Linked DNA regions of Cytobacillus luteolus. Each later gene encodes a partner of the first gene's protein in a complex. Links are inferred from orthologs where the notes say so. Each region holds a gene or a part of one and is shown in the gene's direction. Other genes may lie near its edges. The genes, in order: mfd and uvrA.

Region 1 (11,499 bases):
TTAAGGGGGAATTTAAATGTCTCTCCATTATTATTGCAGGCATTGTGGTACAAAGGTTGGTTCATTAGACAGTATGTCATTACATAGTGAAAGCTTAGGTTTACATCAACTAACAGATGATGAACGTAGAGAGATGGTATCCTATGAATCAAGTGGGGATATTCATATAAAGACGATATGTGAGGACTGCCAAGAAGCTCTTGAACGAAATCCAGATTATCATCAGTATGAAAGTTTTATACAATAATTCGCTTTGGATTTTCCAAAGCATTTTTCTGTTTTCATATAGGAAACCGAATAACATCAGATATTGTAACGTATCTATAAACTAAACCAACAGCTAGTTATGAGATTAAATAGATAGTTTTTGTTTGAGAGGAGGGTTCTATTTGTTAGCTGGTTTGAAACAATCCTTTTATAGGAATGATGAAATAGCTACTGTCATTAATGGCATAAATGAAGGCTTACGTGAGCAGTTGATAGCAGGCCTTTCTGGGTCAGCCCGTACAGTATTGATGGCTTCTATATACAATGAAACAAAGCAACCCTTACTTATTGTCACACATAATTTATATCAAGCACAAAAGATATACGATGATTTGACAACATTGGTTCGCGAGGAAGAGGTATTTTTATATCCTGTTAATGAATTAATTGCTGCTGAAATTGGAATTGCAAGCCCAGAATTAAAGTCTCAGCGATTAGAAGCACTCAATTATTGGAACTCACACAAAAATGGGATTGTGATTGCACCTATCTCGGGTTTGAAGCGATTGCTTCCTCCGAAGGATATATGGAGAGCGAGTCAACTTACCTTTAATGTTGGAGAAGATATTGCTTCAGATTATCTAGAAAAATTAATAGCGATGGGATACGAGCGAACCTCCATGGTGTCATCACCTGGAGAATTTAGTGTTCGTGGAGGAATTTTTGATATATACCCATTGACTGAAGAATTGCCTATAAGAATTGAATTGTTCGATACAGAAATTGATTCAATCCGTACATTTATTATTGAAGATCAGCGTTCCCAGCAGAAACTTCAAAGCATAACGATTGGACCTGCAACTGAAATTCTGATAGCGAAGAATCAATTGGGCCAAGGTATAAATGCATTAGAAGAGGGACTAGCTACTACTTTAAAAAAGCTGAAAGACGATAAGGTAAAGGAATTAACATTAGAAAATATAACTTATGAACTAGACCTATTGAAAAATGGTCAATTTCCTCAAAAAATGTTCAAATACTTAAGCCTATTCTACGAGAGGCCTACTAGTTTACTAGATTATTTGCCCCAAAATGGAATTGTTATTTTGGATGAGATTAGTCGTATTCAGGAAATGTCTGATTCTCTTGATAAGGATGAAGCTGAATGGTATACAGGCCTTTTAGAAAATGGAGAAGCTATTCATAACTTGCATCACTCACATAAGTTTAATGTTTTGATTCAAAAGTCAACTAAACCTTTGCTATATTTATCTTTATTTTTAAGGCATGTACCTTATACAAGTCCACAGAACATATTAAATATGACTTGTAAGCAAATGCAAAATTTTCATGGTCAAATGCATGTTTTGAAAACAGAGCTTGATCGCTGGAAGAAGGGGAATTTCTCTGTTGTTTTCCTAGGAGCAAATGATGAAAGAGTTAAAAAGCTACAAAATGTGTTAGAGGATTATGATATAAAGGCTACCCCATTAAAAACAGATGCTGACATTCTTCCGGGTCAAGTTCAAATTATTATCGGAGATTTAAATGACGGGTTTGAACTACCATTACAAAAGCTCGCTGTCATTACAGAAGAGGAGCTTTTCAAGAAAAAACTAAAGAAATCAAAGAGTAGACAAAAGCTTTCTAACGCAGAGAGAATAAAAAATTATTCTGAACTTCAAATTGGTGATCACGTTGTTCATATTAATCATGGAATCGGTAAGTATTATGGTATTGAAACATTAGAGATCAATGGAATCCATAAAGACTATATCCATATTCGCTACCAAGGGGATGATAAGCTTTATGTCCCGGTTGACCAAATTGACCAAGTTCAGAAGTATGTAGGTTCTGAGGGGAAAGAACCGAAGATATATAAGCTTGGCGGAAGTGATTGGAAAAGGGTTCGTAAAAAAGTTGAGTCTTCAGTTCAGGATATTGCGGATGACTTGATAAAACTTTATGCAGAACGTGAAGCAAGCAAAGGTTATGCATTCTCTCCTGACGGTGATATGCAAAGAGAATTTGAAGATGCATTTGCCTATCAGGAAACAGAGGATCAGTTGCGTTCAATTCATGAAATTAAATTGGACATGGAGCGCGAACGCCCAATGGACAGACTCTTATGTGGAGACGTTGGATATGGTAAAACGGAAGTTGCAATTCGTGCTGCATTTAAAGCGATTCATGATGGCAAGCAAGTAGCTATTCTCGTTCCAACCACTATATTAGCTCAACAGCATTATGAGACCATTCGTGAACGGTTTCAAGATTTCCCTGTTACCATTGGTTTGCTAAACCGATTTAGAACTAGAAAACAACAAACTGAAACAATTAAGGGGTTACAGGCAGGTACAGTAGATATCGTGGTTGGTACTCATCGCTTACTATCAAAAGATATTACGTATCGTGACCTTGGATTGCTAATTATCGATGAAGAGCAGCGCTTTGGAGTAACTCATAAAGAGAAAATTAAACAGTTAAAGGCTAATATCGACGTATTGACTTTAACTGCAACACCGATACCACGAACATTACACATGTCAATGCTAGGGGTAAGAGATCTCTCTGTTATCGAAACACCTCCAGAAAACAGATTTCCTGTACAAACCTATGTGGTTGAATATAATGGTGGTTTGATTCGTGAAGCAATTGAGAGAGAGTTAGCAAGGGATGGCCAAATTTTCTTCCTTTACAACCGAGTAGAGGACATTGAAAGAAAAGCTGAGGAAATATCAATGCTTGTACCTGACGCCAGAGTTGCCTATGCTCACGGAAGAATGACAGAAAATGAGCTGGAAGCAGTTATGCTCAATTTTTTAGATGGTCAGTATGATGTACTAGTTAGTACAACAATTATTGAGACCGGTGTTGATATCCCTAATGCTAATACACTGATTGTTTTTGATGCGGATCGTATGGGATTATCACAACTGTATCAGCTTCGTGGTAGGGTAGGACGCTCTAACCGAGTCGCTTATGCTTATTTCACATACAGAAAAGATAAAGTATTAACGGAAGTATCTGAAAAAAGACTACAGGCTATTAAGGAATTTACTGAATTAGGATCAGGATTCAAAATTGCAATGAGAGATTTATCTATTCGAGGAGCGGGTAATATCCTAGGTGCTCAGCAGCATGGATTTATTGACTCTGTAGGATTTGACTTGTACTCACAAATGCTTAAGGATGCCATTGAACAGAGAAGAACAGATATCCCGCGTGAGGAAAAGTTCTCTGTTGAAATTGATGTAGAAGTTGATGCTTATATTCCTGATGCTTATATTTCAGATGGACGTCAAAAAATTGATATGTATAAGCGTTTTAGAGGAATTGATACTTTAGAAGATGTGGAAGAACTGCAAGAGGAAATGATTGATCGTTTCGGTGAGTTCCCACAAGAAGTTGCTTATTTATTTAAGATTGCTGAAATGAAGGTTTTTGCAAGAAAAGAACGAGTGGAGCAAATAAAACAAGTGAAGAATGAAGTCACTATTCTTTTATCAGAAGAAGCTAGTAATAAAATAGATGGCCATAAACTATTTATAATCGGTAATCAATATGGAAGAATGATTAGTCTAGGAATGGAAGGCACTAAATTGAAAATAGTCCTACACATTAAAGATGTTACTGTAGATAAATGGCTCAATGTAGCATCCGATATGATTAAGGCTCTAGCCGATACAAAAAAAGAAAATGTGAATGCCAGCTAAAGTATTGTTTAAAGTTGTTTAAGTCATTATTAAATTGGCGAACATGAAAACTGGAGTAATTTCACTTTATATGAAAAAATCACTTTCATCATGAATAGAACTTTGTAGGTTACTCATACTAAAACCAACACACAAATGGTGATAAATTCTTTTAAAGACAAATTGTACATCACCAAATCTTTAATCATCAGATGAAAGTGAGGCAACTTAAGATGAAAGCAACTGGTATTGTTCGTCGTATTGATGATTTAGGTAGAGTAGTAATTCCAAAAGAAATCCGTAGAACATTACGGATTAGGGAAGGGGATCCACTTGAAATCTTTGTCGATCGTGACGGAGAGGTTATCCTCAAAAAGTACTCACCTATAAGCGAGCTAAGTGATTTTGCTAAAGAGTATGCAGAGGCTTTGTATGACAGCTTAGGCCATCCTGTTCTCATCTGTGACAGAGATGTATTTATTGCTATGGCTGGCGGGTCGAAGAAAGAATACTTAAATAAGAATGTCAGTGAACTAATTGAAAAAACAATGGATGACCGAAGCTCTGTTCTAGAGACTGAGGAGAAACAAGTTTCAATTGTTGATGGAAATGAAGAAACAGTTTCCTCTTATACTGTAGGTCCAATTGTTGCAAACGGTGACCCGATTGGCGCTGTTGTCATTCTCTCCAAAGAAAAAGCACTTGGAGAAGTTGAACAAAAGGCCGTAGAAACTGCTGCAGGATTTTTAGCTCGTCAAATGGAGCAATAATATACTTAGAAGTGAAAAGGTGGCCATCGAGCTGCCTTTTCTTTTTTTGTTAATCTCTTTACATATCCATTATGTGGTATAATACACGAGATATTTTAGATTGGAAGGAGATTGGCATGAGCGTCCAATCCAAACGTAAAATTCAAGGGTTAGTGGAAGGGGCATTTATTTTAACGATTGCGGGTATTATTATAAAAATCTTAAGTGCTGCCTACCGAGTTCCCTACCAAAATATTGTTGGAGATATAGGGTTTTATATATATCAACAGATCTATCCTATCTATGGAATCGCCTTAGTCCTTTCTACATATGGATTTCCTGTTGTCATTTCAAAATTAATTGCTGAGCGGTATGAACATGAAGATGATAGTGGAGCACAAAGAATACTGATTATCTCGTTTTTTTTATTATCCTTAATGGGAATAGTCAGTTTCTCTTTCTTATATTGGGGAGCAGGTTTGATCGCCGGGATGATGGGGGATAATGAACTTTCTTCCCTAATTAAGGTAACATCCTTCTCTTTCCTATTATTACCGGTTATTTCTCTTATTCGTGGTTACTTCCAAGGCCGAAATAATATGATTCCTACTGCAACATCTCAAATAGTTGAACAGCTTGTACGAGTGGTAACAATCTTGCTCTTTTCTTATCTACTGTTATTAAACGGTTATAGTGTTTATGAAGCGGGAGCAGGAGCCATATTCGGCTCTGTTCTAGGTGGTTTTACAGCTATACTCGTTTTATTTTATTTTCTTTTTGATAAAAAAACATTGCCTTTTAAGAAGGTCAATTGGCAGAAAGTAAAACAGTCCAGCCGTGGAACAATTAAGGTGATTGTTATTCAAGGGTTTACAATTAGTGTTAGTGGTTTACTACTAATTGTCATCCAATTAGTCGATTCTTTCACTCTTTATTCATTATTAGTCTCAAATGGGATAGAAGAGACATCAGCCAAGACCTTAAAAGGTGTTTATGATCGAGGGCAACCTCTAATCCAATTAGGTACAGTCGTAGCAACATCATTGTCGTTAACGCTTGTCCCACTTATAGCAAGTGCAAAGAAAAGAGAGGATTTTACTTTTATTATAAAAAAAGTGAGTATCTCTCTAAAAATTGCCGTAGTTATTGGAGTTGGTGCAGCGGTCGGATTAGCTAGCATTATAACTCCAACTAATAGAATGTTATTTCAGAATTCTACTGGTTCACAGGAATTAATGATCTTGGTGGTTTCAATCTTTTTTACAACAATCATTTTGACAATATCAGCTATACTGAATGGATTAGGATATTCTTATTTCCCGGCAATCAGTGTAATCATAGGTGTTTTTATTAAAATGGGATTAAATATGCTACTAATTCCCTCTTACTCCATTTTGGGTGCGGCACTTGCTACTGTTATTGCCTTTTTGTTGGTAGCAACCTTGAATGGCTTATTTTTATATAAAAAGTTACCGATCAAAATTATTAATAACAGAACCATAGCTATGACAATGGTTGCAGCAGGAGCAATGGTCTCCACCCTATTTATATATCAAAGTGCTCTATATATTATTTTGGGTGCAATAGTTGATACAAGGTTATTTTCAACTCTTCACTCGCTTTCGGCAGTTTTACTTGGCGGATTGGTGTACATACTTGTAATTATTAGAGGGAATGTATTTACAAGAGAAGAATTATCTTACTTTCCACTTGGAGAGAAAGCGTCAATTCTACTAAGAACTCGTAAATAAGGAAGGTAAAAGGATATGGCAAAAAACATAAGTATTATTGGACTTGGAGCTGGCGATTTGAATCAGTTATCTCTCGGTTTATACCGAAAGATAAAAGAAACCAGCCATTTATACTTACGAACGAAGGACCATCCTGTCGTTAATGATTTAGTGAAAGAGGGACTAATCTTTCAATCGTTTGATGAAATTTATGAGAAGCATGATCAATTTGAAGATGTATATGAAGAGATAGTAAACGAACTTTGTACACAGGCAAATGATAAAGATATTGTTTATGCTGTTCCAGGACATCCACTAGTAGCAGAAAAAACGGTACAGCTTTTATTGGCAAAAAAGGATGAATACAATGTAGTAGTTGAGGGCGGACAGAGCTTTATTGATCCGCTTTTTGCTGCACTAGAGATAGACCCAATCGAAGGATTTCAATTTGTTGATGCATTATCGTTTGATAACACCCATTTACAACTTAATCACCATATTATTATCTGTCAGGTCTATGATCAAATGATTGCATCGGATGTTAAGCTAAGCTTAATGGAGCAACTTCCAGATGACTATGAAGTTTATATTGTAACTGCTGCAGGAAGTGAGCAACAGCTAATTAAAAGGGTTCCTCTGTATGAGCTGGACCGTGGAATGGAACTTACAAACTTAACAAGTGTCTATGTTCCTCCAGTAAAAGAAGAGAGTTTGCTTTATCATAAATTTTCAACTTTACGTAAAGTGATAGCTACCTTACGTGGACCGGGTGGATGCCCATGGGATCAAAAGCAAACACATAAATCCTTGAAAAAGTATTTACTTGAAGAAGCGTACGAACTTATTGAAGCCATTGATAATGAGGATGATGATCATATGGCAGAAGAGCTAGGAGATGTATTACTTCAAATAATGTTACATTCCCAAATCGCCGAGGAAGAAGGAATGTTCTCTGTGAGTGATGTCATTCAAGGAGTTACAGAAAAAATGATTAGAAGACATCCGCATGTGTTTGGTGATGTATCAGCAGATAGCGTTGATGATGTTATAAGTAACTGGAACGAAATTAAGAAAATGGAGAAAGTGAATATTGATGAGGAATCACTCCTAGATAGTGTTTCTAAAAGCCTTCCGGGTTTATCAAAGGCCTATAAATATCAAGCAAAAGCAGCAACTGTTGGATTTGACTGGAAACATGTCGAGCCAATGTGGGAAAAAGTTTATGAAGAACTGAATGAGTTCAAATCCGAACTTAATTCAGAAAACGTTAACCAAGAGAAGATGCTTGCTGAGTTTGGGGATATATTGTTTGCTTTTGTAAATATTGGAAGATATTATAAAATTGATCCTGAGGAAGCTGTTTTGGCAACCAACCAAAAATTCTACAGGCGATTCGTTTATATAGAACAAGAGGTAAAAAAACAGGGTAAACAAATGGAATCACTTTCACTTGAAGAGTTAGATTCAATTTGGGAAGAATCAAAAAAACAAGGACTTTAAGTAAGTTTTATCGAAAAAGTATCTTAGCATTATATAGAAAGAAGTGATAGAAAACATGCGTTTAGATAAATTCTTAAAAGTATCTCGAATTATAAAGCGTCGAACATTAGCGAAAGAAGTAGCAGATCAAGGAAGAATCTTAATCAACGGTGATCAAGCAAAGGCTAGTTCCAATGTGAAAATTGGTGACACACTTACCATCCGCTTTGGTCAAAAACTTGTAACTGCTAGAGTAAATGACTTGAAGGAAACAACAAAAAAAGAAGATGCATCAGAACTTTATGAAATTATTAAAGAAGAGAGAATTGAAGATTCGCACCTCTTATAATTTCCTATAAAAAGGAGAGGCTTGTTCTAAATATCATCCCAATATCATAAATATATAGCAAACAAAGAAGGAGAGGCTTTGTGTTTTACAAAGGTATACGATCTTAAATGACCGTCTCACCTCTTACTTCCAACTTGTAGAAAGCGTGGGATGATGATGAGTCAATATTATGAAGCGAATGGATCAAACAAAGGAACTGTCCAGGAACATGATGTAGTTATGAGAAGTAGAAGGCTACTTGATATTACAGGAGTAAAGCAGGTAGAAAGCTTTGATAACGAAGAGTTTTTGTTAGAGACAGTAATGGGCTTTTTAGCGATCAGGGGACAAAATCTGCAAATGAAAAATCTAGATGTGGATAAAGGTATAGTGTCAATAAAAGGTAAAGTGTTTGATATCGTCTATTTAGATGAGCAACACGCGGAGAAAGCTAAAGGATTCTTTAGCAAGTTATTTAAATGAGCCTAACGACACAATTCTACACAATGATTGCCATGATTGGCATGGGAAGCTATTTAGGTGCTGCGCTTGATACATATGGTCGCTTTCTAAAGCGACCAAAGCGTGCTAGATGGCTTGTATTCATTAATGATATCTTGTTTTGGGTGTTACAAGGCCTCATTATATTTTATATACTTTTATCTGTGAATGAAGGGGAGCTACGCTTTTATGTATTCCTTGCTCTTCTATGTGGATTTGCTGCCTATCAAAGCTTATTACGTACAGGCTATCAACGATTACTTGAAGTGTTGATTCGTGCTGCCCTAAGAACCTATCATTTCTTGGAGAAAACATTCCACCTTTTCATTGTTCGACCAATTCAATTATTCATTCAACTGATCATTGTTTTATTAATGGGTCTACTTAATATTCTTATTGCCATTGGGAAAATACTTTTAAACATTTTTACTGTTCTTGTAAAAGTTTTACTTTCCCCGTTTAAATGGATTGGGGTATTATTATGGAGAATGCTACCGCAAAATTTGAAGAAATTTTTGTTAAAATATTTTACGAGTTTTGCAGGTATTCGAAAGCATGCAAAGAATATGAAACATATGATAATTAAATGGTGGAATAAAATTCGTAAGTCTTAAATTCATTTACGTTATGTAAGGAGGAAATGATTCTAAAATGGCAGCGATAAGGAAGCAAAAAGTAACTCAGATCCAAACACCATATGTGACTAATTATGAACAATCAGAACAAAAAAACAACATGAAGCGAAAAGGGTTATTTCGAAGACTTATAGCCTTTGCCATTTTTGCGGCGATCATTTCTTATGGGTTAATTTCAACGCTCGTGGCACAATCTGCAGTGATTAGAGAAAAAGAAACTGAACGTCAACTCTTAGATGAACAGCTTGTAAAGTTAAAAGAAGAGCAGATTTATCTCGAAGAAGAAATTGTTAAGTTAAATGATGATGAATATATAGCCAAGATTGCTAGAAGAGATTATTTCTTATCAAAAGATGGAGAAATCATCTTTAAAATCGCCGACGAATCCTCGTCTTATTGACACTCGTTTTTATTATTATGTATAATGGTATAGGATGATTTTTTAATTTTTAAGGAGGAGCAATTTTTTTATGTCAATCGAAGTAGGCAGCAAGTTGCAAGGAAAAGTAACGGGAATAACAAATTTTGGGGCGTTCGTGGAGCTGCCAGGAGGCACAACAGGACTTGTTCATATAAGTGAAGTTGCTGATAATTACGTAAAAGATATTAATGAGCATCTAAAAGTCGGTGACGAAGTAGAAGTTAAGGTCATTAATGTTGAAAAAGACGGCAAGATTGGTTTGTCTATTAAAAAGGCGAAAGAGCAACCACAACGTGAACAGCGTGAACAACGTGAATACCGTCCACGAAACAACAATGGTCCGCGCAACAATAACAGAAATGAAGCACCTCGTGCTAAAGAAAACTTTGAACAAAAGATGAGTCGTTTCCTAAAGGATAGCGAAGATCGTCTAACTTCATTAAAACGCCACACTGAATCAAAACGTGGTGGACGTGGAGCTAGAAGAGGCTAACTTGCTGCACTTGAATATAGATATTAAAAGCATCCATTACGGGTGCTTTTTTGTTATTCTTAAATTAAGTTTTTCTATTTTTCTGTTATTAAATAAAACTATTGACGAAAACGCCTTCAGAAAGTATTATTTATCTTGTGCTTATTTAGATTTAGATTTTCTTACTATGGCGGTGTAGCTCAGCTGGCTAGAGCGTACGGTTCATACCCGTGAGGTCGTGGGTTCGACTCCCTCCGCCGCTACCATTTTAAGAAAAATATTCCGGCCCATTGGTCAAGCGGTTAAGACACCGCCCTTTCACGGCGGTAACACGGGTTCGAATCCCGTATGGGTCATCACTAAGAAAAAAGCTAGTCTCCTAAGAGACTAGCTTTTTTTGTGTTGTTTTGTTACATATGAAGAAACCTTCCGCATTTCATAATGTCTAGCTATAGTGCCCAGCGCCTATGGATCTTCGTCTCTCCTCTTTACGATAAGTCTTCATCGGATCGCTAGCGCTCTCCGTATTACCTTTATCTCATGCGGATTGATTCAGCCCATACGTCGCTAACCGGGCACTTTCGCTTTTCGTGGACTTCCGCTAAAAAATCTGTGTTTTTCAACAGATTGTGTATTCTTATAGAAGGTTTCCTAGAAAGAAGTCGAATGGTTTTGTGTTTTTGTCTTGTTGTTTTGACAAATTCCTAAAATATTCCCTTGTATAATAACAATCAACTATTAAAATACGGGGAGTGTTTTAAAATGGAGAAAATTGAAAGGAACCTCATTGAGCCAGTTGGGGAAGTTAATTTCGAAAAGTCTCAATACGCATTGTCTCGTTGGTTTAGCCGCCTACAATCGATGATACGTCACTTGCTATTACACAAAGGGTTACTCATTATTTTGGTCGGCTTTTTACTTGGACGAGCTTTGATCCTTGCCAAAATTACGCCATTTGCATTACCATTCTTCGCTGCAGTATTGTTAATACGAAAGGACCGCGCAGGACTAGCGATGCTTGCATTACTAGCAGGTTCTATGACGTTATCTGTAAATGCCACCATGTACGTATTCGGATCTATCGTATTGTTTACTTTATGTCATAAGATTTCGAAGAGATTAAAATTTGAATCTGTTAAGGCATTGCCTTTCCTTGTACTAATTGCTTCTCTACTTACCAAAACATCAATTGTCTACCTTACACAGGGTGAGCTAACATTATATGATGGAATGCTTTCAGTTGTTGAAGCAGGTCTTGGGTTTATATTAACTCTTATTTTTC
Region 2 (17,465 bases), on another replicon or contig:
CAGGTAATAAACAACGCTTTTTCTCTACACTAAAAGAGAAGAAGGGCTATCCAATTAATGTACTAATTGACCGTGGTAGTGCTTCGGCATCTGAGATTTTAGCAGGTGCACTGAAAGAAGCGGGTGGTTATCATGTTGTTGGTGAATCTTCATTTGGTAAAGGCACTGTTCAGCAAGCTGTCCCAATGGGTGATGGAAGTAATATTAAACTAACGATGTTTAAATGGCTTACACCTGATGGCAATTGGATTCATAAAACTGGAGTAGAGCCTACAATTGATGTAAAACAACCTGACTACTTCTACAGTAATCCAATACAACTTGAAAAGGATTTAGTACCTGATATGAATAATGAGCAAGTGAAAAATGCTCAGCTTATGCTAAAAGGACTTGGATTTGAAACAGGACGTATTGATGGCTATTACAGTAAAGAGACTGAAACTGCCGTTAAAGCATTCCAACAAACAAATAAGGTAACGCCTACAGGTAAAATAGATAAAGCGACAGCTGAATTAATTCAAACACAATTACTTGAAAAAGTACGTGAAGAAGCAAATGATATCCAGCTGCAAACAGCGATGAAAGTGTTGTTTCAATAGGTGAAATGAGATCCCCTCCCGTTGATGGAGGGGATTTTTATATGAGGTTTTTTCTGAATGGGATATCCTGATAGACCGATACATCTCTCCGATTGACCGATAAGATGTCAAAATCAACAGATAAAATTTCAGATTGACCGATAAGAAGTCGAAATCGACCGATATGATATCTAATTCGACCGATATATATTGAAAACCCGGAAAATGTAAAGAAAGCAACAGATATACAGTCCTACCTGACTGATATATCACACGTAAATGATTGAAATGTCCAGCATTTAACCCCCATTCTAAATTTTCCAATAAAATCCGTATGCTTTCGTAAGAGGTTTTGGTAAAATAAAGGATAAGTTTACTAGAATCGTAGTGAGAAATGGATAAAGGGCGGTGATAAGCATTGATAGAGTTGTGGTTAGTTGAATTTTTAAAGGGAATTGGTCGGCTTTTTCTCCACCCACTTTTTTATGGGCTCTTTGGTATGGCGGTCTTCCTTGGTTATTTACGGGTAAAGCGGGAGAGAAAAGTGTTTCATACGAGGCTGCATGATGGGTTCTATGAATTACGTTCACTCTTACCAATGGGGGTTATTTTAGGTTTAGTGCTGTCTATTATAACCATTGGTTCAGGAGTGGTTATGCCGTTCGGGACAATTGCTTTAATTGGGGTTATCACTATTTTATTGAGCTTAACCTTTAGTCTACGTTGGTTATCACCATCCTATGTTATTGGCTTTTCGATGTTTGGTATCATCTTTCTATCAACTCTAAGTAGTGAGTCTAGCTTTTTACAAGGTTTGATAGAAGATTTTAAAAATACGTCTTTAACAGCTGTTGTAGTGTTATTAGCACTGCTAGTTATTTCAGAGGGGTTACTCGTACTAAAGAATGGTACCAAGGGGACATCTCCTCATATTGAACAAAGTAAGCGTGGCTTACCGGTAGGCTCACACCTTACAAGACGTTTGTGGATGGTTCCTGTTTTTCTAATACTTCCCGGTGAGGTACTTCAAACACAATTTCAATGGTGGCCACTTTTTTCACTTAATGATGGCCAATATGCACTTACATTCGTTCCTTTTGCAATAGGATTTCAAAATAAAACACTAGGTATGCTTCCTTCTGATGGTATACGGTTTATTGGGAAACGCATTATTGCTCATGGAATCGTACTTGCTGCATTAGCAGTAGGGAGCATTTGGTATCCGTTACTCGCCATTGTTGGCGCTTCCTTAGCACTAATTGGGCGAGAACTCATATCCATTCATCACCGATTAACAGACGATTCAATGCCGTTCTTTTTTTCAAGAAAGGACCATGGTTTAATGATATTAGGGATCATTCCAAAAACTCCTGCTGAAAAAATGGGCTTACAAGTGGGTGAAATAGTTACAAAAGTAAATAGCATCCCGGTGAAATCTGAAGGTGGATTTTACGAAGCTCTTCAAAAAAACAGAGCATATTGTAAACTGGAAATTGTCGATACGAATGGTGAAGTCCGTTTCGTACAACGTGCACTTTACGACGGTGAACATCATGAATTAGGTATATTGTTTGTATATGACCAGAAAAAGTGGGAAAATAAAGCGGTTTAACGAACTTAGCTTATATTCTAACTAAAAACATATGTACAAAAAATCCAACAGCGCATGTTGGATTTTTTTCATCTTTAAAGGGCTATCTTTCCTATTCACTTTCTATTATAAAATTAAAATCTTCTTCTAAATCCAGCTCCAGGTCCATACCCGCCAAAACCAGGTCCGAATCCAGCACCATAGCCAGGTCCATAACCGCCAAAACCAGGACCATATCCAGCTCCAACTCCTGGGCCATATCCACTAAAGCCAGGTCCAAATCCAGCACCTACACCAGGGCCATATCCACCAAAACCAGGTCCATAGCCTGCACCATACCCAGGATAACCATAACCAGGGTAATCAGGTCCGTCTAAGAGCTCGGCGCCTAAATAACCAATTCCAGCACCAATTAGTCCGGTAGTTAATGGTCCTAAACCTGCTCCTCCTAGAAATCTTGTATCGTTTGGATGGGCATTTCTATACATATCATTTCCTCCTAGATATTCGTTTACTTTGTTCACTTATACCCTATGGAGGAAAGCTTGTTCTCGGATGGGCAGGAGTACAAATTTACGTAAATTAGGAGAAATGCCTAAGAAGGTGAATGCTCAAAAAAAGAGCATTGTATGAGGTACTGACTCTACAATGGTCTTGCTAACATTACAACTGGTCTTGTTCACTAGTTAATACTGTCTCGCTTTTACTCGCATCAATCATAAGCACAATAGCTGTTACAATATGCATAATCATCCCTAAAAATGGAATCCAAGCAAGACAAGATGTAACAATTCCTAAGATATTGCCATGTCGCTTTTCATTTTCCTTCACAGAGAAAACAAGGGCAACAATATGAAGAATAAGCATGAGTATTAATGGCGTCCAGAGGAACCCGATCACGATTGACCCACCAATGATGGGGATTCCTAATAATGCTTCAAGACCACCTGTTACCCATTTTAAAATTCTAGAGGTTTTCAAAGTAACTCCACTCCGTTCTCTTTTTACTTTTAGTCTATTCGAAGGGTGGACAAATAATAGTAAAATGATAAAAAAAACTTAAAAAAATAGATGTGCAAAAAGCACGATAATTGGCAATGTAATAAATGTCCTCTGTAGAAAGATAATCACTAAATCAGTGAAAGATACAGGTAATTTTGACCCTAGTAACAGACCTCCTACCTCTGACATATAAATCAATTGCGTCACGGAAACGGCTCCGATCACAAATCTAGTCAGTTCACTTTCAATACTACTTCCGATGATTGCGGGTAGAAACATATCTGCAAATCCGATAACCATCGTTTGTGCTGCTTCATTTGCCTCAGGCACCTGGAGCACATTTAAGATGGGAACAAACGGTGCACCTAAGTATGTGAAGACAGGTGTGAATTCAGCAATGACTAAAGCAACCGTTCCAATGGCCATCACGATTGGTATGACACCAAGCCACATATCAAGTACATTTCCGATACCACCTTTTACAACAGCACCATAATTATTATTTCTTTCAGCATGTGATACTGCTTTAAGGAGGCCCCATCTAAAAGGAGTTAAACCTTCAGGGATAGTTTCATCAAGCCTTTTTTCTGCCTCTTCATAATACGTATCAGGTTTTCGTGACAAAGGAGGAATTCTTGGGCAGATGATTGCAGCAACCAATCCTGCAACCACAATTGATAAATAAAAAGGGCCAAACATATGCTCAAGATCCATATAGGCAATGATTACAATTGTAAAGGTAATGGAAACGACCGAGAAAGTTGTTCCTATCACAGCTGCTTCTCGTTTTGTATAATATCCTTCCTCATACTGCTTTGTCGTTAGTAGGACACCAATTGTTCCATCTCCTAACCAGGATGCTAAACAATCAATAGAGGACCTACCAGGTAAAGTGAAAAGAGGACGCATGATTTTTTTAAGCATTGCTCCACATAAATCCAATAAGCCAAAGTCGAGCAATAACGGTAAAAGTAAACCCGCAAATAAAAACACGGAGAATAGAACAGGTATAAGTTCAAATAGTAATAATCCTCCAGTTACATCTGACCAAATCCATTCAGGCCCGATTCGAAATAAGGCCATTATCGAAAATACCATTCCGATGAGTCTTGCAATCAACCAAAAGGTAGAAACTTTAAAAAGTTTACTAAAGAAAATAGATTTCGTAATAAATCTTGGTTTTACTAAGCTTGTGAAGAGAGAGAGTACAACCGCAAGAACGACGAAAGCTGTCGCAATATAAGGCAATGAATCTGAAAGGATCGCTTGGACCTGCTTGGCTAAAATTGCAACCGGAATGGTTACGCCTTCCTCATATGGAAAGGGTATAACAAACAGAATAATACCAATGGCAGATGGAATAAAAAATTGTAAAAAACCACTTGTACTAATTGACCTGTTTAATTCGACTTGGCCTTTATTTTTCAATCCCTCGTTTTCCATGCAATTCACCTCAATACATTTAAGTTTTGTAAAAAACTAGTCATTATTCATTTATTTTTATTCGACTGCATTTGATAATCTTCATTCTTTTAGGACAATATACCTGTTTTTATGACTTATATCCCACATTTATATTGCCAAATGAATTTAGTTCCATATAAGATAGAATTATGAAATAACTTCTAGAGTAAGCTTAATCTAAGGTGGGGGAAAAATGGGGAAGCCAGGCTTTTCATTTAATATGAAAAAAACAATGCTTTTAATGATAGTAGCAATTCTGATTGGTTTCGTAGTATCTCATGAATTATTTGAAGACACGATCCATAGCCTAGGATTACCTGTTTTATTAGAGCTGTCAATTGAGTTTTTACTTTTTATCGCAATAAGTATCCCCTTCTTCTACTTCATGGTATTTAGGGACTTACAAAACAGGAAGACAGAAGATGAGACACTGTTAGATGAATATGCTACATATAAAATGATTTTAGAGAATTCGCCGTCGGCAGCGTTTATCTATGGTGATAAGGGTTTTATCTACATAAGTCCAACATTCTGTTCTACTCTTGGGTATGAATCAGATGAGATTATAGGGAAAACATTTGGTGAGATTCCTTTTATAAACAAAAAAACAGTAGATTTACTGCTTGAAAATCGTAAGAGGCGTGCGATTAATGAGGAAGTTCCGCAAGCTTATAATATTCCGGCCATACGAAAGGACGGAACGGATATCATTCTTGAATTGCGTCCTACTTGGTCCCTTTTTAAAGGACAACCAGTTACAATTGGAACACTTGTTGATGTAACGGAGAAAGTTTTAATTGGAAAGCAAAAGAAAGAAAATGAAAATAAATATAAATCGCTTTTTGAAAACAATATGGATGCAGCCTTTGTTATTGATAATAAAGGGCTTGTGGTTGAAGCCAATTCAAGAGCACTTGAAATGACTAAACAAACAAAAGAAGAAATCAAAGGAAAGTCCTTTATTCAATACATTGCATCGTCTGATTCTGCAGTTGCGTCGGAGAAATTTAAGTATGTCTTACAGGGTCAACCATTACATCATGAATTCAATGTAATCATTAAAGGTAAAAAGTATTTGTATGATGTGAGCGTTGTTCCGATCATTGTTGAAGAAGGGATAAAGGGAATCTTTTGTTTAGCACGTGATGTGACTGAACAACGAAAGTCAGATGAGTTAATAAAATGGTTAGCCTATCACGATTCCATGACCAGCTTGCCAAATCGACATTATTTTATCGATCAATTAGAACTTAAAATGAACTATTGTGATACACATATGGATTCCCTCGCCTTATTCTATCTAGATTTAGATCGAGTGAAAATCATTAATGACAATCTAGGTCATCAAATCGGGGATATGTATCTAAAAGAAGCGAGTGTTCGTTTAAAGAATTTTGTTAAAGGTAAAGGCTTAATATCGAGATTTGGCGGTGATGAGTTCGCACTACTGTTGCCATCTGTCTCAAAAGAAGAAGCTGACAGCATTGCACAAGAAATTTTACACATCTTCGCTGAACCATTCGTAATAGGTGGACAAATTGTTCCTGGAAACACTAGCATTGGAGTTGCTATTTATCCAGGTGAAGCACAAGATGTACAAGCATTACTACGCGAGGCAGATAAGGCGCTTTATGTTGTGAAAAAGAGTGGTGGTGGAAACTATCGTATTTATGAGGAAACGATGGAACGTGCAAATAGCTATCGTTTTGGATTACAAAGTGATTTTAAACGTGCGCTACACGATGAGGAATTTTACTTAGTTTATCAGCCAAAAGTAAATGCAAATACAGGGAGTATTTCGGGAGTGGAAGCACTACTCCGTTGGAATAAAAACAATCAGGAATTGATTCCCCCAGCAGATTTTATCCCATTAGCTGAGGAGACAGGATTCATTGTACCTCTTGGCGAATGGGTCATTAAAAGAGCATGTGAACAAAATAAGCAGTGGCAAGATGCGGGCTTTACACCAATCCGTATTGCTGTCAATGTGTCTGCGGTACAATTTCAACGCTCCAAAATGGATGAGATAGTCGAAAGAATATTAGCAGAAACAGGTCTTGAACCACAGTGGTTAGAAATTGAAATTACAGAGGGTACATTAATGGTACAAGATGAGTTCACGATTCGATCGATAACAAGACTTAAAGAGTTAGGGGTTATTATTGCACTAGATGATTTTGGAACAGGTTACTCATCGATGCAATATTTAAAGCAATTCCGACTTCATTCATTAAAAGTGGACCGATCCTTTATTCAAGACTTACATGAGCATCATGATCGTGCTGCCATTACCGAAGCAATCACCCAACTTGCCCATGGGCTTGGAATGAGTGTAGTTGCTGAAGGTGTAGAAAAGGATGAAGAGCTAGAATTCGTCAAATCAATTGGTGCTGATGAAATTCAGGGCTATTACATCTCAAGACCACTTTCAAAAGAAGATTTTGAATCCTACTTACAGTCGGATAGTAAAGTTAGTTAAAAAACTAGTGTAATAACTAGTTTTTTCTACTTTAACAAGTTCTAACTCAGTAAATCACTAGATAGGAGTGAATAATCCATGAAAATTAATGAGCTAATCGAACGAATTAATAAATGTATGGATGATTTAGATTTAATTACAGCACGAAAGTACATTGAAGAGAATGAACAACTTCTATCAGAGTATGATTATAAAAGGCTTTTAAAAAAGAATGCACGAGAACTTTTAGATTTTCTTATTGATCAAAAAAATAACCCAGAACATCAGCCTTTAACAAGAGAAGAAAAATCTATGATACTTGCTGTCAATACCTATGCAACGAAATTCGATATTAGAGGTGTCAAACTTACAATATCGAAACGAGAACACCTTTTGCTGAAGAAACAGGTAATAGATTATTTAAATGCAGATGCAAAAGCTTTGTTAGAGGGTATGAATTTAATCGAAAAGAGGTAAGTAGGGGGAGAGGGTAGGCATGTCAATCAAAGGAGTCATTTTTGATTTTGATGGATTAATTGTTGATACAGAGTCAATTTGGTATGAGGTTTATAAAGAGACTGTATTAGAATATGGAGTCGAGTTGGCCTTAGAGGAATTTGCAAAAGTGATTGGAACAACGGATGAAGTGCTTTATGCCTATCTTGAGAAACATGCAACCAAGCCATTTACAAGAGATGATATAGAAAAAGCTGCCCACGAACTATATAAAACGAAAATAGATACCCTTACCCTTAGAGAAGGTGTAGAAGAATACCTAAAGGAAGCAAAGGAATTAGGATTGAAAATAGGACTCGCATCTAGCTCTAGTCGTGCTTGGGTTACAAGCTATCTAAAAAAATACAAGATTCTTGAATACTTTGAAGTGATAAGAACAAAAGATGACGTAGCAAAAGTTAAGCCTGACCCTGAGCTATATATTCAAGCACTAAAAGGCCTTGATATAGCTCCTGAAGAAGCTATTGCTTTTGAAGATTCAGTTAACGGCTCTACAGCAGCAATTAAAGCAGGAATATCATGCGTCATTGTTCCAAATCCAGTAACAGAACAGCTAGCTTTTACTTCTTATAGCTATAGACTTTCTTCCATGAATGAAATGCCACTTTCTACTTTATTGGATAAAATAAACAAGTAACATATTTTTTCATTTCTTGCTCAAACTAACCTTAGTAAATTTCACTATGAGGAGTTGGGTAAGAAAACATGATTTTCTACGCTTGCGTCAAATACGATGAGTCACACCCCGATACATATCATGGCATTGAAGTAACCACACTCGGAGATTCATATGATGTTGTTGCATCGTTTGAATCGTATGACCCGTTACAAGACTATCGTAACTTTGCGAGCTGGTCTGAGAGTATTGGGGAGGACAATGTCGGAATTTGCGATACGTTAAAGCATTTTGCAAAGGATTACAAGAGTGTAAATTCTGATGCATCAACTGAAATGCTGTCTATGATTTATGGAGATCATCAACATTGTGATGGAGAATATGGAGATGTAGCTCAATAATCTTAAAAGAGTAAGCAATAGACTGTGCTTACTCTTTATTTTTACACGATATACTCATAATATCTTTCATTCATTTGTGTATCTTCACACCATTTTTCCTCGTTAAATGAGAAGTTAAGTTTCTCAAGAATTTTCCATGATCCGATATTTTCAACTGCAGCACTGGCTATCACTTTTTTAGGTTTAAGCTTTTCAATAGTATAAGGAAAAATAGATTTGGCTGCTTCATAGGCATAGCCTTTCCCCCAAGTATCTTGGCGGTAGTGATATAAAAATTCTAAGACATCTTCTTCACCTGTTTTTTGAAAACCGCAAATGCCAATTAAGTCATTTGTTTCTTTTTCAACGACCGGAAAAAGTGTTGTATAACCAAAGGTATCTTGGAATCGAATGTATGATGAGACTGTCTGCTCCACTTCCTCCTTAGTCATTCCACCTGCACAATAGTGCATCGTTTCATTGTTTCCCCAAAAGAGGAATGCTTTTTCAGCATCATTTTGTTCCCAATTTCTTAAGATCAGTCGTTCTGTTTGAAGTATTAACATAATAGCCTCCTAAATGGCTCATTTATTCAAGATTCTCAGCATCGTCATTCTTATAACTCAATACCAAGAATGTGTACTTTGATTTTTTTTCAAGTTCTTCTTTTGTCATGGAAAACTGATTTCCCATTTCCTCTGCTATATCTTTCTTAACTTCCGCCTTATCCCTAATGGCATATACCATATTGGAATTGGCCTCAAGCCATTCTTTCCCGGTTAAATCAGAAAAATTTATGGATAAACTTACTTGTTTTTCATAAGAATCTTTGTTGTTTTTTAGTTCAGAAGATAGCAATCTTAAACCAGGTTCAAGTAATCTCATAACCTCAGCCATCACTGTATCAGAATGTTCAGCTAAGAGAGATTTGTCTAGTTCGAATGCATCAAAGCCAGATACAGATTTGTAGTATTTCTCGATTAAGTTACCTTGCTGACGAGTTTCAACCAACTCTAGTAGTCCTGCATCTTCAAGCTTTTTTACATGATAATAAAGTCTTGATGGCTTTTCATTCAATGCTTCTGCAATTTGTGTAACAGTAACTGGTTCATCTTTTGCTATATCAAAAATATTTCTTCTCCTTGGATCCATGAGAATTTTTGCAAGTTCAATATCGGTAATTTTTTTACTACTAGCCATATTAAGACCTCCACAATTAATCTATAACAAGTTCAGCATTTTCTGGTGCAACCGTAGGAGTAGCTTGATTATTAGGTTTAATTTTGTGTAGCTCTTTGTATCCTTTAAGAAATGGAAAAGCAATTACTGAGAAGATTAGCAGTATTCCAGATATCGCGGTTCCATTTAAAACGCCAGCTACACCTGCTAACCAGCCACCTGCAAGTAAACCAATCATTTGGGATGCGCTTGCAGTAACACCTAATAGCGCTGAGCCTCTTCCTCTAAAATAAGCGGGTGTTGTTCCTAAAAATAAACTACTTAAAGGTACGTTGATTAACGTATTAATAACCCCTACCATTATACACCATATATAGATTGGACCGATTCCAAACGCTAATCTTGCTTCATTTAATGGAAGAACTAAAATCATCCAAGACCCCATAATCATTGTTCCTAGTAGTAATAGATTACTAGGTCTAATTAGTTTTAGAAGAAGTGGTCCAATGACAATTGCACCAGCAATGGCCCCGACACCTATTGCAGATTCTAGCAAACCAAAGTGGGCAGGTGTTACTTCGAATACATTTGTTAAAACCGCAACAAGATTTGTATTCAATACCCCAGCAACTAGTGTTACAGGAATAAGAAGGATGAGTAGGAAACGTAAAGCAGGAATGCCTGTTACTTGTTTCACACCAGATACGATAGACTCAAAGTAGTTTTCTTGTGCATTTTGAGTAGTGTCTTGCTTGGCTCTGACTATTGGCAAAGTTAAGATGAGTAGAGCTGATAATAAGAATGTTATGGCATCAAGGAAAAAGATACTAGTAAAGTTATTCATTAACATTAGCACACCACCAATTGATGGGCCGATAATATCCATTGCTGCTCGTGTACCTTGTGACAAGCCAATCGCAGCTTGAATATTCTTTTCACCAACTAAGTCCGGTATAGAAGCCGAACGTGCTGGATCAAATAGAGCGGATCCAATTCCTTGAAGAGCAATTAGAGTGATTAGGATTGGCACTGAGTCATGAAAAGGAATCATCAATAAAATGATCATCATTCTGTACAAATCTGAGATTACCATCAACCATTTTCTTGAATATTTGTCTGCTAAGGGGCCAAAGAAAATACCGAAAACGGCTGTAGGAAGTAGTTGTGCAAATATAACAAGACCAATCATTAGTGGATCTTTAGATAATGTGGCAATTAAATAGATTACTGCAATTCTTGTGATTCCATCTCCTAAGTGTGAAATCACCTGTGCAAGCCAAAAACGGAAAAATTCCTTATTTTTTAAAAGTTGAAGCATTTTAAAAACACTCCTTTAAATTTTTATTTACCGTTAAAATTTATTTTAGTGATAAATATAATTTAAATGGTTTGGATGAAAATGTAAATAGGTATTTAAGAAATAATGGAAAATAATTTATTTACCTATTTTTTTGTTGATCCAATATACAATCTTCCTTTTTAAAACAAACTTATTGTATAGTAGAGTTATGGAATTAGGGAGAGGGTTATCCATATGTTGATAAAATTATTACTTGCGTTGATTCTTCCATGCTTATTAGTCATTCTGTTTACGAGAGTAACTTATAGCTTATATGTAGGAACTCTATTAACAATCTTGCTACTTGTAGCGTCCGTATATCAGGGCTACACTGACTCAATCTTAATTGGTGTAGTTGATGTGATTTCATTAGCAGCGGGATATATCTATTCGAAAAAAATGGTAGAAGGATATAAAGGATAAATAAAGCAGTGGCTTCCGTTGAGGAAATGCCGCTGTTTTTTTTTGAAAAAGAGTTGATTTTTCCAATTAAATAGAAATACTTACCTGTATTCTATAAATACTTAATTCAAACGTTTAAATACTTAACTTAATCGTGAAAATACTTACCTGAAGAGAGTACTTACTTTCCTAAAACAGGTAAATACTTTCCTTAAAAAAAATACTCACAAAAAATCGAATATCAGTTCGTGTTTTTGGTGATTTTTACTAAAGTTGTGGTACAATATTTTTACAACAAGATCGGACCTTATTTTTCAGCCTAGAAAAGGTATCAAATGCAAATCTGAATTGAAACTAATACTAACAATAGATCAACATTTCCGAATGGAGGCTTTTTTGTGAAGGATCAATTTGAGTTAGTCTCAAAGTATTCACCACAAGGCGATCAGCCAAGAGCAATCAAACAAATTATCGAAGGAATTAATGCAGGAAAGAAACATCAAACCTTATTAGGGGCTACTGGAACTGGAAAAACCTTTACGATTTCAAACGTAATCAAAGAACTAAATCGACCAACCCTCATCATTGCCCATAACAAAACATTAGCAGGTCAGCTTTATAGTGAGTTCAAAGAATTCTTCCCGAATAATGCGGTTGAATACTTTGTTAGTTACTACGATTACTATCAACCTGAGGCTTATGTTCCATCGTCTGATACATTTATTGAAAAAGATTCGAGTGTCAATGATGAGATTGATAAACTTCGTCACTCTGCTACTTCTGCCTTATTCGAGCGTCGAGATGTCATCATCATTGCGAGTGTTTCCTGTATTTATGGTCTAGGTTCGCCAGAAGAATACAAAGAGCTTGTCGTTTCCCTACGAGTGGGAATGGAGCTTGAGCGAAATCAATTATTACATAAGCTAGTAGATGTTCAATATGAACGAAATGATATCGACTTCCGACGTGGGACTTTCCGTGTGCGCGGTGATGTGGTAGAGATATTCCCAGCATCTAAAGATGAGCACTGTATTCGAATTGAATTTTTTGGAGACGAAATTGAAAGAATTCGTGAAGTAGATGCATTGACTGGTGAAATTCTCGGAGACCGTGATCATGTTGCAATTTTCCCGGCATCCCACTTCGTTACCCGTGAGGAAAAAATGCAAATTGCCATTAAAAATATTGAAGTGGAGCTAGAGGAACGTTTAAAAGAATTTCGAGATAATGGAAAATTACTGGAAGCGCAACGGATAGAGCAACGCACAAAGTATGACCTTGAGATGATGCGTGAAATGGGCTTTTGCTCAGGAATTGAGAACTATTCACGCCATTTAACCTTAAGGCCATCAGGGTCCACTCCATATACGTTAATGGACTTCTTTCCAAGGGATCTGTTAATCGTCATTGATGAATCACACGTAACAATCCCGCAAATTCGTGGGATGTTTAACGGTGACCAGGCAAGGAAACAGGTACTAGTAGATCATGGTTTCCGTTTACCATCTGCCATGGATAATCGTCCACTACGGTTTGAAGAATTCGAAAACCATATTGACCAAATTGTTTATGTTTCAGCAACACCTGGTCCCTACGAGCTTGAAAAAACACCAGAGGTTGTACAACAAATCATAAGACCAACTGGATTACTTGATCCACCAATTGATGTTCGACCAATCCAAGGTCAAATTGATGATCTACTGGGTGAAATTCAGGAAAGGGTTGAGAAAAACGAACGTGTGTTAATAACCACCTTGACGAAAAAAATGTCTGAGGACCTAACAAATTACTTAAAAGACATTGGGATTAAAGTGAACTATTTGCACTCAGAAATTAAGACATTAGAACGTATTGAAATTATTCGAGATCTTCGTTTAGGTAAATATGATGTGTTAGTTGGAATTAATCTATTAAGAGAAGGTCTGGATATTCCAGAGGTTTCACTTGTAGCCATTTTAGATGCAGACAAAGAAGGCTTCCTGCGCTCAGAGAGATCACTAATTCAAACCATTGGTCGTGCAGCGCGTAACGCGAACGGAAGGGTTATTATGTATGCTGATAAAATGACGAACTCAATGGAGATTGCAATAAGAGAAACGGGACGACGTCGAGAAATACAAGAGGAATACAATAGAAAGCACGGAATTACACCACAGACGATTAAGAAGGATGTTCATAATCTCATCAAAGCTACTCATGCTGCTGAGGTTACAGAAGACTACGATGCAACTCCGAAGCTATCAAATTTAACGAAGAAAGAACGAGAAAAAGTAATCAAGGATTTAGAAGTAGAAATGAAAGAGGCAGCAAAAGCGCTTGACTTTGAACGAGCAGCAGAGCTTCGTGATCTTCTATTAGTGCTAAAGGCGGAAGGATGACAGTAGTATGGCAATGGATAAAATTATCGTAAAGGGAGCAAGGGCTCATAATCTAAAAAATGTCGATGTCACGATACCCAGAGATAAGCTAGTTGTCCTAACTGGCTTATCTGGCTCAGGGAAATCTTCACTCGCATTTGATACGATTTATGCAGAAGGTCAACGCCGCTATGTTGAATCACTTTCAGCCTATGCTCGTCAATTTCTAGGGCAAATGGATAAGCCAGATGTAGACGCAATTGAAGGTTTATCACCAGCAATTTCAATTGATCAAAAAACAACAAGCCGTAACCCCAGGTCAACTGTCGGTACGGTTACTGAAATTTATGATTACTTAAGATTATTGTTTGCAAGAGTAGGAAGGCCAACCTGTCCCAAACATCATATCGAAATCACCTCTCAAACAATTGAGCAGATGGTGGATCGCATTATGGAATATTCTGAGCGTACGAAGCTTCAGGTGTTGGCACCTGTAGTATCTGGACGTAAAGGTACACATGTAAAAGTGTTAGAAGATGTTAAAAAACAAGGCTATGTACGTGTTCGTGTAAATGGTGAAATGCAAGAACTCTCAGATGATATTGAACTTGAAAAAAATAAGAAGCATTCCATTGAAGTGGTTATTGACCGTATTGTAGTTAAAGAAGGTGTTGAATCGCGTTTAGCTGATTCGTTAGAGGCTGCCTTAAAGCTTGGTGAAGGACGAGTCATTATTGATGTAATGGAACAAGAGGAATTACTCTTCTCAGAACTACATGCATGTCCCCAATGTGGATTTTCAATTGGTGAATTAGAGCCGAAAATGTTCTCTTTTAACAGTCCGTTTGGAGCATGTCCGGAATGTGATGGTCTTGGTTCAAAACTGGAGGTAGATGTTGATCTAGTCATTCCTAACTGGGATCTTACATTACGGCAGCATGCCATTGCACCATGGGCACCAACAAGTTCACAATATTATCCACAGTTATTAGAATCAGTCTGCAATCATTACGGAATTGATTTAGATATACCAGCAAAGGATATTCCAAAACATCTAATGGATAAAATTTTGTACGGAAGTGATGGAGAAGAAATCTATTTCCGCTATGAAAATGATTTTGGACAAGTCCGTGAGAACTATGTAGCCTTTGAAGGTATCATTAAGAATGTTGAACGACGCTATCATGATACAAGCTCCGACTATATCCGTGAGCAAATGGAAAAATACATGGCACAGCAGCCTTGCCCAGGCTGTAAAGGGTACAGATTAAAGAAAGAAAGCCTTGCTGTTCTTATATCAGGAAAGCATGTAGGAGAGGTCACATCTTTTTCAATTAATGAGGCTCATGATTTTTTCTCATCTCTAGAACTGACTGAAAAGGAAATGCAAATTGCTCGAATGATTTTCCGTGAAATTGAAGAACGATTAGGTTTCCTAATTAATGTAGGATTAGATTATTTAACATTAAATCGTGCTGCAGGAACTCTTTCTGGAGGAGAGGCACAGCGTATTCGTCTTGCCACTCAAATTGGTTCGCGGTTAACTGGCGTTCTGTATATACTAGATGAGCCTTCCATAGGGTTACATCAAAGAGACAATGATCGTTTGATTTCCACCCTTCAAAGCATGCGTGACATTGGAAATACATTAATTGTTGTTGAGCATGATGAAGATACAATGATGGCAGCAGATTATTTAATTGATATAGGACCAGGCGCAGGTGTTCATGGGGGGCAAATTATCTCTGCTGGTTCTCCAGAAGATGTAATGAATGACCCAAATTCTTTAACAGGTCAATACTTATCAGGAAAAAAGTTCATTCCATTACCAATTGAGCGTCGTCAACCAGATGAGCGCTTCATCGAAGTCCTTGGTGCAACTGAAAATAATCTTAAAAATGTAAGTGTACGCTTTCCATTAGGAATGTTTATTGCTGTAACAGGTGTTTCTGGTTCAGGAAAAAGTACATTGGTTAATGAAATCCTTCATAAATCATTAGCACAACGTCTATACAGCTCAAAAAGTAGACCAGGCGAGCATAAGGAAGTAAAGGGAATTGAGTACCTTGAAAAAGTAATTGATATTGATCAATCACCAATCGGTCGAACACCTCGTTCAAATCCAGCAACCTACACTGGTGTGTTTGATGATGTTCGTGATGTGTTTGCGACAACAAATGAAGCGAAAGTACGTGGTTATAAAAAAGGTCGCTTTAGCTTTAATGTAAAGGGTGGAAGATGCGAAGCTTGCCGTGGTGACGGAATTATCAAGATTGAAATGCACTTTCTCCCTGATGTCTATGTTCCATGTGAAGTCTGTCATGGAAGACGATACAACCGTGAAACATTAGAAGTTAAATACAAGGATAAAAATATCTCTGATATTTTAGACATGACAGTCGAAGATGCACTAACCTTTTTTGAGAATATCCCAAAAATTAAACGTAAGCTACAAACTATTTTCGATGTAGGACTAGGGTATATCACACTTGGCCAACCCGCAACCACTCTTTCAGGAGGAGAGGCGCAACGTGTTAAACTAGCCTCTGAATTGCACCGACGCTCAACAGGACGATCATTCTACATCCTCGATGAGCCAACAACCGGACTACATGTAGATGATATCGCTCGACTCTTAAAAGTCCTGCAAAGACTTGTGGAAAATGGAGATACAGTTTTAGTGATCGAACATAACCTTGACGTAATCAAAGCTGCTGATTACCTAGTAGACCTAGGCCCTGAAGGCGGAGACAAAGGCGGACAAATCGTAGGCACAGGCACACCAGAAGACCTTGCCAACAACCCAAAATCCCACACAGGCCACTACCTAAAACCAATCCTAGAACGAGACAGAAAACGAATGAAAGAACTAATCAAAGAAAAAGAGACTGTAACAAAATAATTTCTAAAGATCAATCACTTGTTGGTTGATCTTTTTTTAGTTTATTTTCAGTGAGTTTATTCTTATCATATCTACAGAGTGGATTGGAGCGGAAGACACTTGACTCCTGCGGGAAGTAGAGGAAAGGTCGAGACCCCACAGACGGAACGTCGAGGAGGCTCGACTTCCTCCCCGCGGAAAGCAAGTGTCTGCAGCGCAAAGGAACGGTCAACATTCAAGTTGTAGTAAGACTAAACAAACGTTTGATTAAAAACGACCAAAAATTAAACAAACGTTTGATGAATAGGGTTGAGCCCTTGCCACACAAGCACTTGAAAAAACCAATCAAACGTTTGTTTAGCCATAAAATCTTTTTTTCTCCTTTTATAAAAATTTGAAACTAATTAACATCAACTCCGTATATGTATGTATAAGGAGTTGATAAAAATGGAAACAAATAAAATCATTTCTTCACTATGTTACTTCAGCATCTTCTTTGCGGGATTTTTACTACCAATCGCAGTTTATTTTATAGTACAGGACCAAGAGGTAAGAGAACATGCGAAAAAAGCATTCATTTCACATCTTATTCCCTTTATAACTATCATTTTCTTCGTCTTACCAATGTTCGTTATGGGTTCAATGGAAGCAGCAGTAGGCGGAATGCTTATTTTCTTTGCTCTATTTAGTTTAATAAGCTTC

Evidence for each region.
Region 2: the proteins of mfd (region 1) and uvrA are in contact, whole or in part, in a crystal structure (PDB 4DFC), measured with the Escherichia coli proteins. The link is inferred for Cytobacillus luteolus from one-to-one orthologs.

Annotation. Positions count from the first base shown.
Region 1 is NZ_JAGGKM010000010.1:19,723-31,221, reverse strand. The notes cover bases 13-4,123. They hold mfd (transcription-repair coupling factor), read left to right. Parts: upstream 13-389; coding sequence 390-3,923; downstream 3,924-4,123. Other genes in these bases: J2Z26_RS20610 (anti-sigma-F factor Fin), read left to right, coding at 17-247. In the rest of the region: spoVT (stage V sporulation protein T), read left to right, coding at 4,136-4,672; J2Z26_RS20595 (putative polysaccharide biosynthesis protein), read left to right, coding at 4,789-6,402; bifunctional methyltransferase/pyrophosphohydrolase YabN, read left to right, coding at 6,418-7,881; J2Z26_RS20585 (RNA-binding S4 domain-containing protein), read left to right, coding at 7,937-8,209; sporulation protein YabP, read left to right, coding at 8,366-8,671; spore cortex biosynthesis protein YabQ, read left to right, coding at 8,668-9,303; J2Z26_RS20570 (FtsB family cell division protein), read left to right, coding at 9,341-9,724; J2Z26_RS20565 (S1 domain-containing RNA-binding protein), read left to right, coding at 9,795-10,238; spoIIE (stage II sporulation protein E), read left to right, coding at 10,980-11,499. UniProt on the Escherichia coli protein: Couples transcription and DNA repair by recognizing RNA polymerase (RNAP) stalled at DNA lesions. Mediates ATP-dependent release of RNAP and its truncated transcript from the DNA, and recruitment of nucleotide excision repair machinery to the damaged site.
Region 2 is NZ_JAGGKM010000005.1:324,902-342,366, forward strand. Bases 13,553-16,984 are described here. They hold uvrA (excinuclease ABC subunit UvrA), read left to right. Parts: upstream 13,553-13,910; coding sequence 13,911-16,784; downstream 16,785-16,984. Other genes in these bases: uvrB (excinuclease ABC subunit UvrB), read left to right, coding at 13,553-13,903. In the rest of the region: J2Z26_RS16045 (S41 family peptidase), read left to right, coding at 1-599; J2Z26_RS16050 (PDZ domain-containing protein), read left to right, coding at 997-2,190; J2Z26_RS22325 (hypothetical protein), read right to left, coding at 2,304-2,657; J2Z26_RS16060 (hypothetical protein), read right to left, coding at 2,833-3,150; J2Z26_RS16065 (YjiH family protein), read right to left, coding at 3,229-4,614; J2Z26_RS16070 (sensor domain-containing protein), read left to right, coding at 4,829-7,114; J2Z26_RS16075 (hypothetical protein), read left to right, coding at 7,193-7,570; J2Z26_RS16080 (HAD family hydrolase), read left to right, coding at 7,596-8,246; J2Z26_RS16085 (hypothetical protein), read left to right, coding at 8,315-8,626; J2Z26_RS16090 (GNAT family N-acetyltransferase), read right to left, coding at 8,668-9,171; J2Z26_RS16095 (winged helix-turn-helix domain-containing protein), read right to left, coding at 9,194-9,805; J2Z26_RS16100 (MFS transporter), read right to left, coding at 9,822-11,102; J2Z26_RS16105 (DUF2198 family protein), read left to right, coding at 11,319-11,546; more of uvrB, read left to right, coding at 11,924-13,552; J2Z26_RS16120 (magnetosome magnetite crystal formation protein family), read left to right, coding at 17,211-17,465. UniProt on the Escherichia coli protein: The UvrABC repair system catalyzes the recognition and processing of DNA lesions. UvrA is an ATPase and a DNA-binding protein. A damage recognition complex composed of 2 UvrA and 2 UvrB subunits scans DNA for abnormalities.